DNA from 3 places in the Mesorhizobium sp. PUT5 genome. Region 1 is predicted to be linked to each of the others. Evidence: predicted binding sites of a transcription regulator. Region 1 holds the regulator's gene; each other region holds the start of a gene.

Region 1 (4,506 bases):
TTCACCGCCGCCGCAAGGCCAGGAATGCCGTCATGATGGGGCTGTGCACATGCGCGGCCGGCATCGGCCTGGCATGGCTGGCGCTGATCCTCGGCGCGCTGGTCTACAAGGGACTGGCCGGCCTGTCGGTCTCGGTGTTCACGCAGATGACGCCGCCGCCGGGCGACGCCGGCGGTCTCGCCAACGCCATCGCCGGCTCCATCGTCATGACGGTGATCGCGGTGGCCGTCGGCACCCCCATCGGCGTGCTGGCCGGCACCTACATGGCCGAATACGGCCGCTTCTCAAAGCTGTCGACGGTGGTGCGCTTCATCAACGACATCCTTCTTTCGGCGCCCTCCATCATCATCGGCCTGTTCGTCTATGAGCTGATGGTGCGGCCCATGGGCCACTTCTCGGCCATCGCCGGTGCCATCGCGCTCGCCATCCTGGTCATTCCCGTGGTGGTTCGCACGACGGAGGACATGCTGAACCTGGTGCCCAACGCGCTGCGCGAGGCCGGCACGGCCATCGGTGCGCCGCGCTGGGTGGTGATCCGGTCCGTCGCCTACCGCGCCGCCCTTTCCGGCATCGTCACCGGCATCCTGCTGGCGATCGCCCGCATCTCCGGCGAGACGGCGCCGCTGCTGTTCACCGCGCTCAACAACCAGTTCTGGTCGAGCAATCTCAACGCGCCGATCGCCAGCCTTCCGGTCACCATCTTCCAGTTCGCGCTCTCGCCCTACGAGGAGTGGCAGCAACTGGCCTGGACCGGCGCGCTCATCATCACCATGACGGTTCTGGGCCTTTCCATCTTCGCCCGCAGCCTCACCGGACGCAGAGAGGACAGATGAAACCGATGTTGTCCCCCGAAACAGTCGTGGCCGAGCCCGTGCTCGGCAAGGCCAAGATCGAGGTGAAGAACCTCAATTTCTACTATGGCGAGTCCAGGGCGCTGAAGGACATCGGTCTGGAGCTGCCGGAGCGCAGCGTCACCGCCTTCATCGGCCCGTCAGGCTGCGGCAAGTCAACGCTGCTGCGCGTGCTCAACCGCATCTATGAGCTTTACCCGAAGCAGCGGGCCGAGGGCCAGGTGCTGCTCGACGGCGAGAACATCCTCGACCGCTCGCAGGATCTAAATCTTCTGCGCACCAAGATCGGCATGGTGTTCCAGAAGCCGACGCCGTTCCCCATGTCGATCTACGAGAACATCGCCTTCGGCATCCGGCTCTACGAGAAGCTGTCGAAGGCCGAGATCGACGTGCGGGTGGAGGAGGCGCTGGTGCGCGCAGCGCTCTGGGGCGAGGTCAAGGACAAGCTCCATGCCAGCGGCCTTTCGCTGTCCGGCGGCCAGCAGCAGCGCCTGTGCATCGCCCGCACCGTGGCGGTGAAGCCGGAGGTTATCCTGCTCGACGAGCCGGCCTCGGCGCTCGATCCGCTCTCGACGGCCAAGATCGAGGAACTGATCGACGAGTTGCAGGCCGACTACACCATCGTCATCGTCACCCACAACATGCAGCAGGCGGCGCGCGTCTCCAGCCAGACCGCCTTCATGTATCTGGGCGAACTGATCGAGTTCGACCGCACCGAGAAGATCTTCACGTCGCCGCGCGAGAAGCGCACGCAGGACTACATCACCGGCCGGTTCGGCTGACGGCCCACGCAGACGAGGACACGACCATGATGGAACATACCGTCGCCTCCTTCGACGAGGACCTGAAGCAGATCGGCGGCCTGATCCGCGGCATGGGCGAACTCGCCGGCACCATGGTGGCCGACGCCACGCGGGCGCTGACCCATTCCGACACCGCGCTGGCCCAGCGCGTCGTCTCCGACGATGCCGTCATGGATGCGCGCCAGCGCGAGCTGGATACGCGCGCCATCACCCTGATCGCCAAGCGCCAGCCGATGGCCCACGACCTGCGCGCGGTGATCGGCGCCATCCGCATGGCCGGCGACCTCGAGCGCATCGGCGACCTCGCCAAGAACATCGCCAAGCGGATCGACGCGGTCGGGCAGGGCGCCGTGCCGCGCGAGCTGTCGCATTCGATCGATTCCATGGCCGATCTCGTGCTGGCGCAGGTCGGCGGCGTGATCGAGGACTATGTGGCGGGCGACGCGCCGGCGCTTGCCCAGTTGCGCGACGACGACGAACGCATCGACGAGAAGTACACCTCCGTGTTCCGCGAGCTGTTGACCTATATGATGGAGGACCCGCGCAACATCACCGCCTGCACGCATCTTCTGTTCTGCGCCAAGAATTTGGAGCGCATCGGCGACCATGTCACCAACATCGCCGAGAATGCCTATTATGTGCTGACGGGCGAGCAACTGCCGCCGAACCGGCCGAAGCTCGACGAGACGGCCATGTCGGTGCCGGCGAGCTGAGACGCGAGGACGGAGAGGCGCATGATCGCACCACGCATCATGGTGGTGGAGGACGAGGAGCCGCTTGGCGTCCTGCTCCGCTACAATCTGGAATCGGAAGGCTATCAGGTCGAGGTGGTGACGCGCGGCGACGAGGCGGAGATCCGGCTCCAGGAGCACGTGCCGGACCTTCTGGTGCTCGACTGGATGGTGCCGGCCGTCTCCGGCATCGAATTGTGCCGCCGGCTGCGCATGCGGCCCCAGACCGAGCGGCTGCCGGTCATCATGCTGACGGCGCGCGGCGAGGAAAGCGACCGCGTGCGCGGCCTGTCCACCGGCGCCGACGACTATCTGGTCAAGCCCTTCTCGATGCCGGAGTTCATGGCGCGGGTGAAGGCGCTGCTGCGCCGCGCCAAGCCCGAAGTGCTCTCGTCCGTGCTGAAGGTCGGCGACATCATGCTCGACCGCGAGCAGCACCGCGTCTACCGCAAGAAGAGCGAGATCAGGCTCGGGCCGACCGAATTCCGCCTGCTGGAGTTCATGATGCAGCATCCGGGGCGCGTCTTTTCGCGGGCGCAACTGCTCGACAATGTCTGGGGCGAGACGATCTACATCGACGAGCGCACGGTGGACGTGCATGTCGGACGGTTGCGCAAGGCGGTCAATGACGGCCGGCTGCCCGACGTCATCCGCACCATCCGCGGCGCAGGCTACGCCATAAAGGAAGACTGAGGGGCTGTTCGCGCCGCTTCGCCCGTTGCCGGGCCCGGGGCCGGGCCGGGCGCGAAGATCTCGTTGTCCACGAAGGTCAGCGCGCGCATGGCGCACCCTTCGCGGATCAGCGCCAGCTCGTCCGGCTCGGTGTCGAAGGAGATCGATTCCGAATGCTGGCCGCCCGCCGTCTGGGCGATCGCCCGGCGCAGGGCCGGCTCGATGAGGTCGAAGGCGCGCGCGCCGACGCCCACCATGGTGACGGGCGCCGGGTCGATCAGCGCGAACAGGTTGCCCAGGCCGAATCCCAGCGCCGTGCCGGCCTTGCGGTAGGCCTCGCGTTCCGGCCCGTCCGCCGCGCGCGCCCGCTGCGCCAGCGCCAGCATGTCCGCCTCGGCGATGTCGGCGGCCGGCGGCGTGTCCTCGCCCAGGCCATGGGCGTTGCGCCAGATCGCGTAGTTGCCGGCATAGGCCTCCACGCAGCCGCGCCGTCCGCAGCGGCACAGCGCGCCGCCCGGGCGGTGGATCATGTGGCCGAACTCGCCGCCGGAGGAATGGGTGCCGGCGAACAGTTCGCCGTTGAGCACGATGCCCATGCCGATGCCGTGCGACAAAAGCATGGCGATGAAGTCGTGCCTATAGCGGTCGGTGCCGCGCCAGCGCAGCGCCACGGCCATCATGTTGCAGTCGTTCTCGATCGTGGTCGGAATGCCGAAGGCCGTCTCCAGCGCGTCGGCGAGGGCGATGTCGGTGTGCGGCGTGATCGGCGACCACAGCATGGTGCGGGCGTGCGAATCCGTGATGCCCTGCACCGCCAGCGCGATGCGCAGCACCCGCCTGCCGGAAAGCGCCGGGTCGCCGAGATGCCGGCGCATGATCGCGACGCATTCGCCCACCAGTTCCTCGCGCGGCAGGGCCAGCGTGTCCAGCCGCCGCTGTTCCTCGGAAATGATGCTGCCGGCGTAGTCGATGACGGCGACGGCCAGGAAATTCAGCGACAGCACCGCGGTGACCACGGCCGCGGCCGCCGCATCCAGCTCCAGCCCGATCTGGGGCCGGCCGCGCTTCAGCGGCGCGGGGCCGCTGCCGCGCTGGACGAGGATTCCCTCGCCGATGAGGTCGGAGGAGATCGCCGAGATCGTCGAGTTGCTCAGGCCTGTGATCGAGGCGATCTCGGTGCGCGACGGCTCGCCGCTGCGCCGAACGGCCCCTATCACCATGGCGCGGTTGCGCCGGCGAAGATCGTCATGGCGGATGCCCACCGTCATTGCCTTACCGTCTCCTTGGCCGCGCCCCTGATCCACCAGGGCTGCCGGCGCCGGAGCGAAATAGTGGCAGAAGCAGGCCGTGCTGTCATACATTATTTCGAGACTCGAAAAAAAATTCGCGACATTGTGAACCCCGTTGACAGGCCGCCCGGCTTGCGTCACACTTTTTTCGAAGCTCGAA
Region 2 (4,506 bases), on a different contig from region 1:
CTGTTCCCCAACATGCGGCTCACCGCCCTGCATGTCTTCGGCTCGCTGGCTTTCCTGCCGCACAGATCGCCCAGCGACGGGCAGATCTGGCCCGTGCTCGTGCAGGGGTGGACGCTGAACTACGAGATGTTCTTCTATGCCCTGTTTGCCCTGGCGCTGGCGCTCGCGGCAGATAGGCGCCTGCTGGTCCTGGCATGCCTGTTTGCAAGCCTGGTCGCGATCGGGCTTGTGTTTCAGCCGCAGGGCGCCCTTCTCAAGACCTATACCAGCCCGTTGCTGCTGGAGTTCCTCATGGGCTGCTGCATCGGCAGATTGTGGCTGGAGGGCAGGATGCCGCCCGCCGTGGCGGCAGGTGCGCTCGTCTTCGCCGCCGTCGCGGGCTTCGCAATCGTCGGCATCACCTATGCGGGCTTCAACGCCTTTGTACTCGGCCCGCTGGCCGGCGCGGTTCTGATCGGCGTTCTGGCATTGGAAAAATGCGGCCTCATGCCGCGCTGGGCCATGGCCGGATATCTCGGCGATGCGTCCTATTCGATCTATCTGTGGCACACGATGGCGATCTCGGTGGTTGCCAAGCTGGGCGGCCTGCTTTCCTGGTCGCCGGCGCTCGTCTTCGGGGTAGCCGTGATCTGCGGCACCGCGGTCGGGCTGGCAGCCTACGAGTTCCTGGAAAAACCCATCGCCGGTTTTCTCAAATTGCGCAGGATCGCGGCTTGAGCTGCGGCGGCGTCATCGACGACTTCAAGAATTTCGGCGGGCCGGATCCGTTCTGTGCCGAGATATGCCGGTGCCGGTTTGTTGCCTTACGTTTCCAGCCGCAGTTCCACCCGGTCGGCCGGAAAACGCGTCACGGAACAGTGCACCGGCACGCCTTGGAGATCCGCATTCACCGAGCGCGCGACCAGCACGATCGCGCCCGGCGCCAGCTTGAGGTCGCCGGTCTCGACCTCGTCGGCATGGCGGGCCTCGACCGTGGTTGAAACGCGCCGGTAATCCGCGATACCCGCAAGCGCCAATGCGTGCGTGATGGAACCGGTCTGCGAAAGCTGGTCGGCGATGTCGGGAAAGCACGCCGCGCCGAACCATAGGGTCGCGCGGGAAACCGGGATGCCGTTCGCCATCCCCAGCATCTCGATCCGCACCAGGGGAGCGCCGGCGGAAAGGCCGAGCGCCGCGGCGATCGCCGCCGGAGCGGCCTCCTGTGCGTGATGCAGGAGCTTGCTGTTCACCTCGCGGGCCTGGCCTTCCAGGCCGGCGGAAAACCGCGTCCGCTCGCTGATCGGATAGACGAGCCGGTCCGGGCTGCGCACATAGGTGCCGCGTCCTTGCTCGGAATGCAGCACACCTTCATAGGCCAGCACCGAAATCGCGGCCCGCACCGTGTGGCGATTGACGCCGAAGCGCTGCGCCAGTTCCGTTTCGGGCGGCAGCCGCCCCTGTTCGTCCGCAAGGCCCGAGCCGATGCCGCTGCGGATCCGGTCGGCAATCTGCCGCCATAGCGCAACGCCGACGCCCCGCTGCAATCGAACCGGCTGATGCATTCTTGCTTCCTCTTTCCCGCAGGCTGTCATGCCGCCGTCATGCAGACGCGGTAGCAAGAAGGCATATCATCTACTTGTCTAGATTAATAGACAAATAAGGAGCTGAGGATGCACCAGGAGCCGGATGCCTCACGCCGGGAAAGGATGGCGGTGCTGTCGCGCTGCGATGCCGCCAGCCTGCACAGGCTGTGGGGCCGGATGGGCATGGGAGCCGTCCACAAGCCGCTGCGCGGCCCCGAATCCGGACTGGTCATGCTGCGCGGCCGCATCGGCGGCACCGGCGAGCCATTCAACATCGGCGAGGCGACCGTCACCCGCGCCAGCGTCCAGCTCGAGGACGGTTCGGTCGGCCATGCCGTGGCGCTGGGGCGTGACAAGGGCAGGGCGAGCCTTGCCGCCGTCATCGACGCGTTTTGCCGTGACGCCGCGACCGCAGCCCGCATCGATGCCGAGATGATCGCGCCGCTGCGGCGCGAACTCGATGAAGCGGATGAAAAGCGGCGGGAGCAGACGGCTGCGACCCGCGTCGACTTCTTCACCATGGTGCGCGGAGAAGACTGATGCCTGCCGAAGCGATTGTCCTGGAGGGCGGATTTGCCGACCCTGTGCTGGATGCCCAGTCCTCGTTCCGCACGCTGATGGACGCGATGGCCCGGCCGGCCACCACCTTCAAGCTCCAGCCCCGTGCCAAGCCCCCCCTGCCGCTTTCGCCGGCGGCAGGCGCCATTGCCTGCACGCTGATCGACGCCGACACGCCGTTCTGGCTCGATGCCGCGCTTGAAGGCGACGCCCTGCGCGCCTGGCTGGCTTTCCACGCCGGTGCCGCGCCGGCCCCGGGGATGGCGCAGGCCGCCTTCGCCCTGATCGGCGACCCCGCCTCGATGCCGCCGCTTGAGCGCTTCGGGCAGGGCACGCAGGACTACCCCGACCGCTCCGCGACGCTGATCCTGCAGCTCGACGACCTCGAAGGCGGCGTGCCGCTGGTCTTCGAGGGACCCGGCATCGACGGCCGCGCCGTCATCGCGCCGCGCGGCCTGCCGGAGGGTTTCGCCGCGCAATGGGCCGAAAACCGCGCCCGCTTCCCGCGCGGCGTCGACCTGATCCTGACGGCGGGCGACGCCATCGCCTGCCTGCCGCGCTCGGCGCGTCTCATTCCGGCGGAGGGCTGACCCCCATGTATGTCGCAGTGAAGGGCGGCGAGGCCGCCATCGACAATGCCCATCGGCTTCTGGCGGACCGCCGCCGCGGCGACCGTTCCGTGCCGGCGCTCACCCTCGACCAGATCGCCGGACAGCTCGCGCTCGGCGTGGACAGGGTGATGGGCGAAGGCTCGCTCTACGACCGCAGGCTGGCGGCGTTGGCCATCAAGCAGGCGCGTGGCGACCTGATCGAGGCCATCTTCCTCGTGCGCGCCTATCGCACCACCCTGCCGCGCTTCGGGGCCAGCGAGCCGGTCGATACCGGTGCCATGTTGGTCGAGCGTCGCATCTCCGCCTGCTACAAGGACCTGCCGGGGGGGCAACTGCTCGGGCCGACATTCGACTACACCCACCGCCTGCTGGACGACGAACTGGAGGGCGACCCGTTCGTGGCCTGTGGCGAGACGCGGTCGGGCGCGGCCGAACAAGTCACGCGGGTGGCCGACATTCTGGGTCGGGAAGGCCTGATCGAGGACGACGCCTCGGTCGATCCCGCGGCCGAGCCGGGCGACATCAACCAGACGCCGACCTCCTTTCCGCTGCCGCGCGCCATGCGGCTGCAATCCCTGGCGCGCGGCGACGAAGGCTTCCTGCTCGCGCTCGGCTATTCCACCCAGCGCGGCTATGCGCGCTCGCATCCCTTCGCCGGCGAAATCCGCATCGGCGAGGTCGATGTCGAGATGTTCGTTCCCGAACTCGGCTTTTCGGTGCCCATCGGCCGCGTGCAGATCACCGAATGCCAGATGGTCAACCAGTTCAAGGGTTCGGCCAAGGCCCCGCCCCAGTTCACGCGCGGCTACGGGCTGGTGTTCGGCCAGTCCGAGCGCAAGGCCATGGCGATGTCGTTGTGCGACCGGGCGCTGCGCGCCGAGGAGCTGGGCGAGGACATCGTCGCCCCGCCGCAGGACCAGGAATTCGTCATCTCGCATTGCGACAACGTGCAGGCGACCGGCTTCGTGGAGCATCTGAAGCTGCCCCACTATGTCGATTTCCAGGCCGAACTCGGGCTCGTGCGCACCATGCGCGCCGAATATGAGCAACGCGCGCGGGACGCGGCGTTCGAAGCGAAGGAAGCCGCGGAATGAACGCGCATCACACACAGGCGTCCGGCTACAATTTCGCGTATCTGGACGAGCAGACCAAGCGCATGATCCGCCGCGCGATCCTGAAAGCGATCGCCGTGCCGGGCTACCAGGTGCCCTTCGCCAGCCGCGAGATGCCGATGCCCTACGGCTGGGGCACCGGCGGCGTGCAGGTGACGGCGGCGATACTGGGGCCGCACGACGTGCTCAAGGTCATCGACCAGGGCGCGGACGACACCACCAACGCCGTCTCCATCCGCAAGTTCTTCGAGCGCGTGGCCGGCGTGCGGACCACCACCCGCACGGCTGAGGCGTCCATCATCCAGACGCGCCACCGCATTCCCGAAACGCCGCTCGGACAGGGGCAGGTGCTGGTCTACCAGGTGCCAATTCCGGAGCCGCTGCGCTTCCTCGAACCGCGCGAGACCGAAACCCGCAAGATGCATGCGCTGGAGGAATACGGGCTGATGCATGTCAAGCTCTACGAGGACATCGCCCGCAACGGCCACATCGCCACCACCTACGCCTATCCCGTCAAGGTCGAGGGCCGCTACGTGATGGACCCTTCGCCGACGCCGAAATTCGACAATCCGAAGATGCACATGTCGCCTGCGCTGCAGCTTTTCGGGGCCGGGCGCGAGCGGCGCATCTATGCGGTGCCGCCGCATACAAAGGTCGTCAGCC
Region 3 (4,506 bases), 3.1 Mb from region 1:
CGAAAGGGGAAACCCGCAGGCCAGCTTCTCCAGCCGGCCGCGCAGCACGCCCGCCATGCTCTTGTGCCGGCCGTCGGCGCCCGCCAGCGCCTCATATTGCTGCGGCGGAATGCCGAGCCCGAACAGCGAGGCCTTGCGGTTCGTGGCCCAGCGCACCAGCCGCTTCTCGAACAGCGGCGCGATGGATTCGTCGAAGAACCGGCGCTGCTCCTCGATCGACCCCGTCTTGAGCAGATCGCGCGGGTCGACCCCGTAGAGGCGCGCCACGCGATGGCCCCAGCCGATGAAATGGCCGAGCAGGCCGTGCCGGTAGAGATGGCGGCGGAACATGGAGATGCGCCGGCGGCCCCAAAGCGTGCGCCCCTCCCAATAAGCCCGCGTGTCGGCATCGAGAGCGGGGCGGACATGGCGCCTGTAGGCTTCGATGTTGCGCGCGTCGTCGGCCCGGCCGTAGAAGCGGTGAAACGCCTCGTGGTCGGGCAGCGCCTGCAGCGCCGTCAGCTTCAGCCGGTTGAAGGCGATATGGGCGGGGTTGAGGTCGACGGTCTCGACCCGGCCCGGGTCGGCGACCAGATAGGAGAGCGCGTTGCAACCGCCCGAGGCGATGGCGACGATGGTGTGGCCCGACGCGATCGCCAGCGCCTCCATGTCGACGTCCGGATCTTCCCAGATCTGCGCGTAGACGAGCTTGCGGAAGAGGCCGGCGAAGACATGCTCCGAAAGACCCGCCGCCGAAAGGGAGGAATGGCGGCGGACGGCCTCGCGAAGCCTGCGGCCGGGATTTGTGCCTGTGGATGCGAGCGACGTGCTCATGCGGCCTTTTCTCCTGCATCGGTGTGGTGGGCGGCGTGGACATGGTCGAGGAACTGGCGTGCGCATGCCTGCCAGTCGTAGTGCCCGGCCTTGGCCACCGCCGCTTCGCGCGGAACCGAAAGCGCGGCGAGCGCGGCCTGGCCGAGGTCTTGCGAAAGGACGCCGCCTTCGCCGTCGCCGACGATGTCGAGCGGGCCGGTGACGGGAAAGGCCGCCACCGGCGTGCCGCTTGCCAGCGCTTCCAGGATCACATTGCCGAACGTGTCGGTGCGGCTGGGAAAGACGAACACGTCGGCCGAGGCATAGATCGCGGCCAACTCCTCGCCCCTGCGCGTACCCATGAAGACGGCATGCGGATAGCGCGCCTTCAGGCGGGGCAGTTCCGGCCCGTCGCCCACCACCAGCTTGGTGCCGGGCAGGTCCAGGTCGAGGAAGGCAGGCAGGTTCTTTTCCACCGCCACCCGACCCACGCACAGGAATATCGGGCCGGGCAGGCCGAGTTCGGTGTGCCGGGCCGGGTTGAACAGGGCCATGTCCACCCCGCGCGACCAAAGCCGGAGATTGGTGAAACCGCGTGCTTCGAGTTCCCGGACAAGGGAAGGTGTGGCGACCAGCGTGCCGTTGCCGGCATTGTGGAAACGGCGCAGCCAGCCGTAGCTCCAGTCTTCCGGTATCGGCAGGCGCGCGCGCAGGAATTCGGGAAAGCGCGTGTGGTAACCGGTCGTGAAGGGCTGGCCTCGACGCAGGCAGAAACGCCGGGCCAGCAGGCCGAGCGGACCCTCCGTCGCGATGTGGATGTGGTCGGGGCTCGCCTGCATGATTTGACGCGCCACGGAGCCCGGTGTGGCGACAGCCAGGCGAATCTCGCCGTAGCCGGGCAGCGGCAAGGTGCGGAAGCCTTGCGGGGTCAGGAACTCGGCCGTCACGCCTGTCGCCGCCAGCGACTCGGCGAGCTTTTCAAGTGTGTGGACCACGCCGTTCACCTGCGGCTTCCAGGCATCGGTCACCACAAGCAGCCGCACGGCTTCCGCCTCAGGCTGCGCGGCGCGTGGCCAGTGGCACGGCCGGGTTCCGGCCGCCATTGAGCGCGGCGCTGAAGGCTTGCCAGCGGATCAGCTCCATGCGGCCGTCCGTGTGCTCGACGACCGCGGTGCAGCTTTCCACCCAGTCGCCGGTATTGATGTAGCGGAAGGCGCCGAAGTCGCGGATGGCGGCGGTGTGGATGTGGCCGCAGATGACACCGTCCACGCCCTGGCGCGCGGCTTCCGCGGCAAGCGTCTCCTCGAAGCGGCCGATATAGTTGACCGCGTTCTTGACCTTGGCCTTGGCCCAGGCCGACAGCGACCAGTAGGGAAAGCCCATGCGCCGCCGCACCGCGCTGATGTGGGTGGAAAGCGCCAGCGCGATCACATAGGCCCAGTCGCCGAGAAAGGCGAGCCAGCGCGCGTTGCGCACCACCATGTCGAAGGCGTCGCCATGGATGATCAGATAGCGCCGCCCGTCGGCCGCCTCGTGCACGATGCTGTCGCGCACCTCTATGGCGCCGAAATGCGTGTCGCAGAACTCGCGCAGGAACTCGTCGTGGTTGCCGGGCACGTAGACGATGCGCGCTCCCTTGCGCGCTCTGCGCAGCAGCTTCTGGACGACGTCGTTGTGCGATTGCGGCCAGTACCACGACGAGCGCAGCCGCCAGCCGTCGACGATGTCGCCGACGAGATAGATCGTATCGGCCTCGTGCGCGCGCAGGAATTCCAGCAGGGCTTCGGCCTTCGCGCCCCTGGTGCCGAGGTGCAGGTCGGAGATGAACAGGCTGCGGCAGCGCAGCGGGCGGACGACCGGATCGGAATCATGCGGGCGAAGATGTGTCATGGCGCGCGTTTCACCAGCAAGTCGTGACATGCCGATGACAGGTCCGCCGCAAACCGCAGGTTCGCAGCGGAGCCGCTGCATATATGCCGCTACGCCTCGATAGCAAAGCGGCCGGCAAGGAATGCCGGCCGCTGTTGTTGTGCTTTGGCCTCGCCCAGAACGGGGAGGCGGTTCGTTGAGCCGCCGGGTTTATTGAGCCGGCTTCGAGCCGCCGATCTCGCGGTCCCATTTGTCGAACATGGCGACCAGCGGCTTGGCATCGAGCGGCGGGTCGATCGGGTTGTCGGCGATCATGGCCGCATATTCGGGCCGGCCGTAACGATTGATCGTGTCCTGGCTTTCCTGCGGCGCCATCTCCAGCGGCACGCCCTTGATCGACGGGCCGGGGTACATGTAGCCATGGTCATACATGAAGGCCTGCTGTTCGGGCTCCAGAATGAAGGCGATCAACTGCAGCAGAACGCCGAGCTTTTCCTCCGACACACCCTTGGGAACCGCGACGTAATTGGCATCGCTGACCCAGTGAAAACCCTTCAGCGTCGCCACCTTGTACTCTTCCGGCACGATGCCGAGATAGCGCGGGTTGATGTCCCAGCCGGTTGTGGTGGCGATGATGTCGCGCGTGCCGTTGCCCAGTTCCTTCATGGTCACGGTCGTGCCCGACGGATAGTAGTCGATGCAACTGTTGAGTTCCTTGAGATAGGCCCAGGTCTTGTCCCAGCCATTGATCGGATCCTGCGGGTCCTTGTCGCCGAGCAGATAGGGAAGCCCCATCACGAAGGTGCGTCCCGGGCCCGAATTGGCCGGTCGTGCATACATGAACTTGCCGGGATTGGCCTTGCACCATTCGAGCAATGCCTCGGCGGTGTCGGGCATATCCTTTACGCGGTCCGGTGCATATTCGAGCAGCGGCCCCGAGGGATACCAGCTATCGACGAAGCCCTGGCCCCTGGCCATTTTCTGCATGTCGTAGGCGCCGGGCAGGTAGAGTTCCTCCAGATTGGGAAACATGTCCTCATAATCCGGCAGGATCTGCGTCCACAGCCCTTGTTCGATGCCGGCTGCCAGCGCATCGTTGCCGGTCAGCACGAAATCGATATCGAGGCGGCCCGCCGCCTGTTGGGCCTTCAGCTTCGCGGCCAGTTCCGGTGCCGGGGCTTGCGTGAAGACGAATTTGGAGACCAGGTCCGGATGGGTCGCGGCGAACTTCTCCAGCGCCGGCTGGCTCAATTGCAGGTCGCCCGCCACGTCCACCACGTTGATGACGAGAGGCTCCTTGGGCTTTGGAAAATCCTTGGCCTGCGCCAGAACCGGCATCGCCAAGGCGGCGATGCCGGCGGCCAGCACGGCCTTCAGGGTGTTGCGTCGTGTCGTCATTTTTTCTCCTCCCATTGCACGGTTGCTTGTTTATTCCCCCACCGCCTGCGGCGTGTCGCGCAGCAGCGCCGCCGATTGCGGGTCGAGATAGAGGTGGCAGTTCGGATGCCTGCGCAGGATGCTGGCCGGCACCATCGGCGTGACCGGCCCCTCGATCGTATCCCGCACGGCCTCGGCCTTGCGGCTGTCGGGCACGGCCAGGACGACGAGGCCAGCCTTCAGGATCTGACCGATGGTCATCGAGATCGCTTCGTGCGGCACGTCGTCGAGCGTCGGAAACCAGCCTTCGCCGAACTGCTGGCGGCGGCATCGCTCGTCCAGTCGCACCAGGTGAAACGGCGCTGCGGTCTCGAAATCGGCCGGCGGGTCGTTGAACGCCAGATGCGCATTCTCGCCTATGCCGGCAAAAACCACATCGATGGGATGGCGGGCGATCAGCGCATTGAT

What was found. The regulator PhoB, encoded in region 1, activates phosphate uptake and scavenging genes when phosphate is short. The targets are predictions, from matches to a motif close to TGTCATNNANCTGTCAT.
Region 2: a site for PhoB is predicted at 1,566-1,582, ahead of phnF (phosphonate metabolism transcriptional regulator PhnF). Genes of this name have one in related genera too.
Region 3: a site for PhoB is predicted at 2,706-2,722, ahead of ACTDI4_RS06020 (UDP-2,3-diacylglucosamine diphosphatase). Genes of this name have one in related genera too.

The regions. Positions count from the first base shown of each region.
Region 1 is NZ_JBQOSO010000003.1:4,076,701-4,081,206, reverse strand. Features, by position in the region: gene pstA (phosphate ABC transporter permease PstA) at 1-833, shown strand, start outside; gene pstB (phosphate ABC transporter ATP-binding protein PstB) at 830-1,633, shown strand; gene phoU (phosphate signaling complex protein PhoU) at 1,660-2,367, shown strand; gene phoB (phosphate regulon transcriptional regulator PhoB) at 2,389-3,078, shown strand; gene ACTDI4_RS21425 (ROK family protein) at 3,057-4,325, opposite strand.
Region 2 is NZ_JBQOSO010000001.1:5,370-9,875, forward strand. Features, by position in the region: gene ACTDI4_RS00035 (acyltransferase family protein) at 1-717, shown strand, start outside; gene phnF (phosphonate metabolism transcriptional regulator PhnF) at 804-1,541, opposite strand; gene phnG (phosphonate C-P lyase system protein PhnG) at 1,650-2,102, shown strand; gene phnH (phosphonate C-P lyase system protein PhnH) at 2,102-2,710, shown strand; gene ACTDI4_RS00055 (carbon-phosphorus lyase complex subunit PhnI) at 2,716-3,825, shown strand; gene ACTDI4_RS00060 (alpha-D-ribose 1-methylphosphonate 5-phosphate C-P-lyase PhnJ) at 3,822-4,506, shown strand, end outside.
Region 3 is NZ_JBQOSO010000003.1:936,880-941,385, forward strand. Features, by position in the region: gene ACTDI4_RS06010 (DUF3419 family protein) at 1-813, opposite strand, end outside; gene ACTDI4_RS06015 (glycosyltransferase family 4 protein) at 810-1,835, opposite strand; gene ACTDI4_RS06020 (UDP-2,3-diacylglucosamine diphosphatase) at 1,846-2,682, opposite strand; gene ACTDI4_RS06025 (extracellular solute-binding protein) at 2,872-4,059, opposite strand; gene ACTDI4_RS06030 (glucosamine-6-phosphate deaminase) at 4,090-4,506, opposite strand, start outside.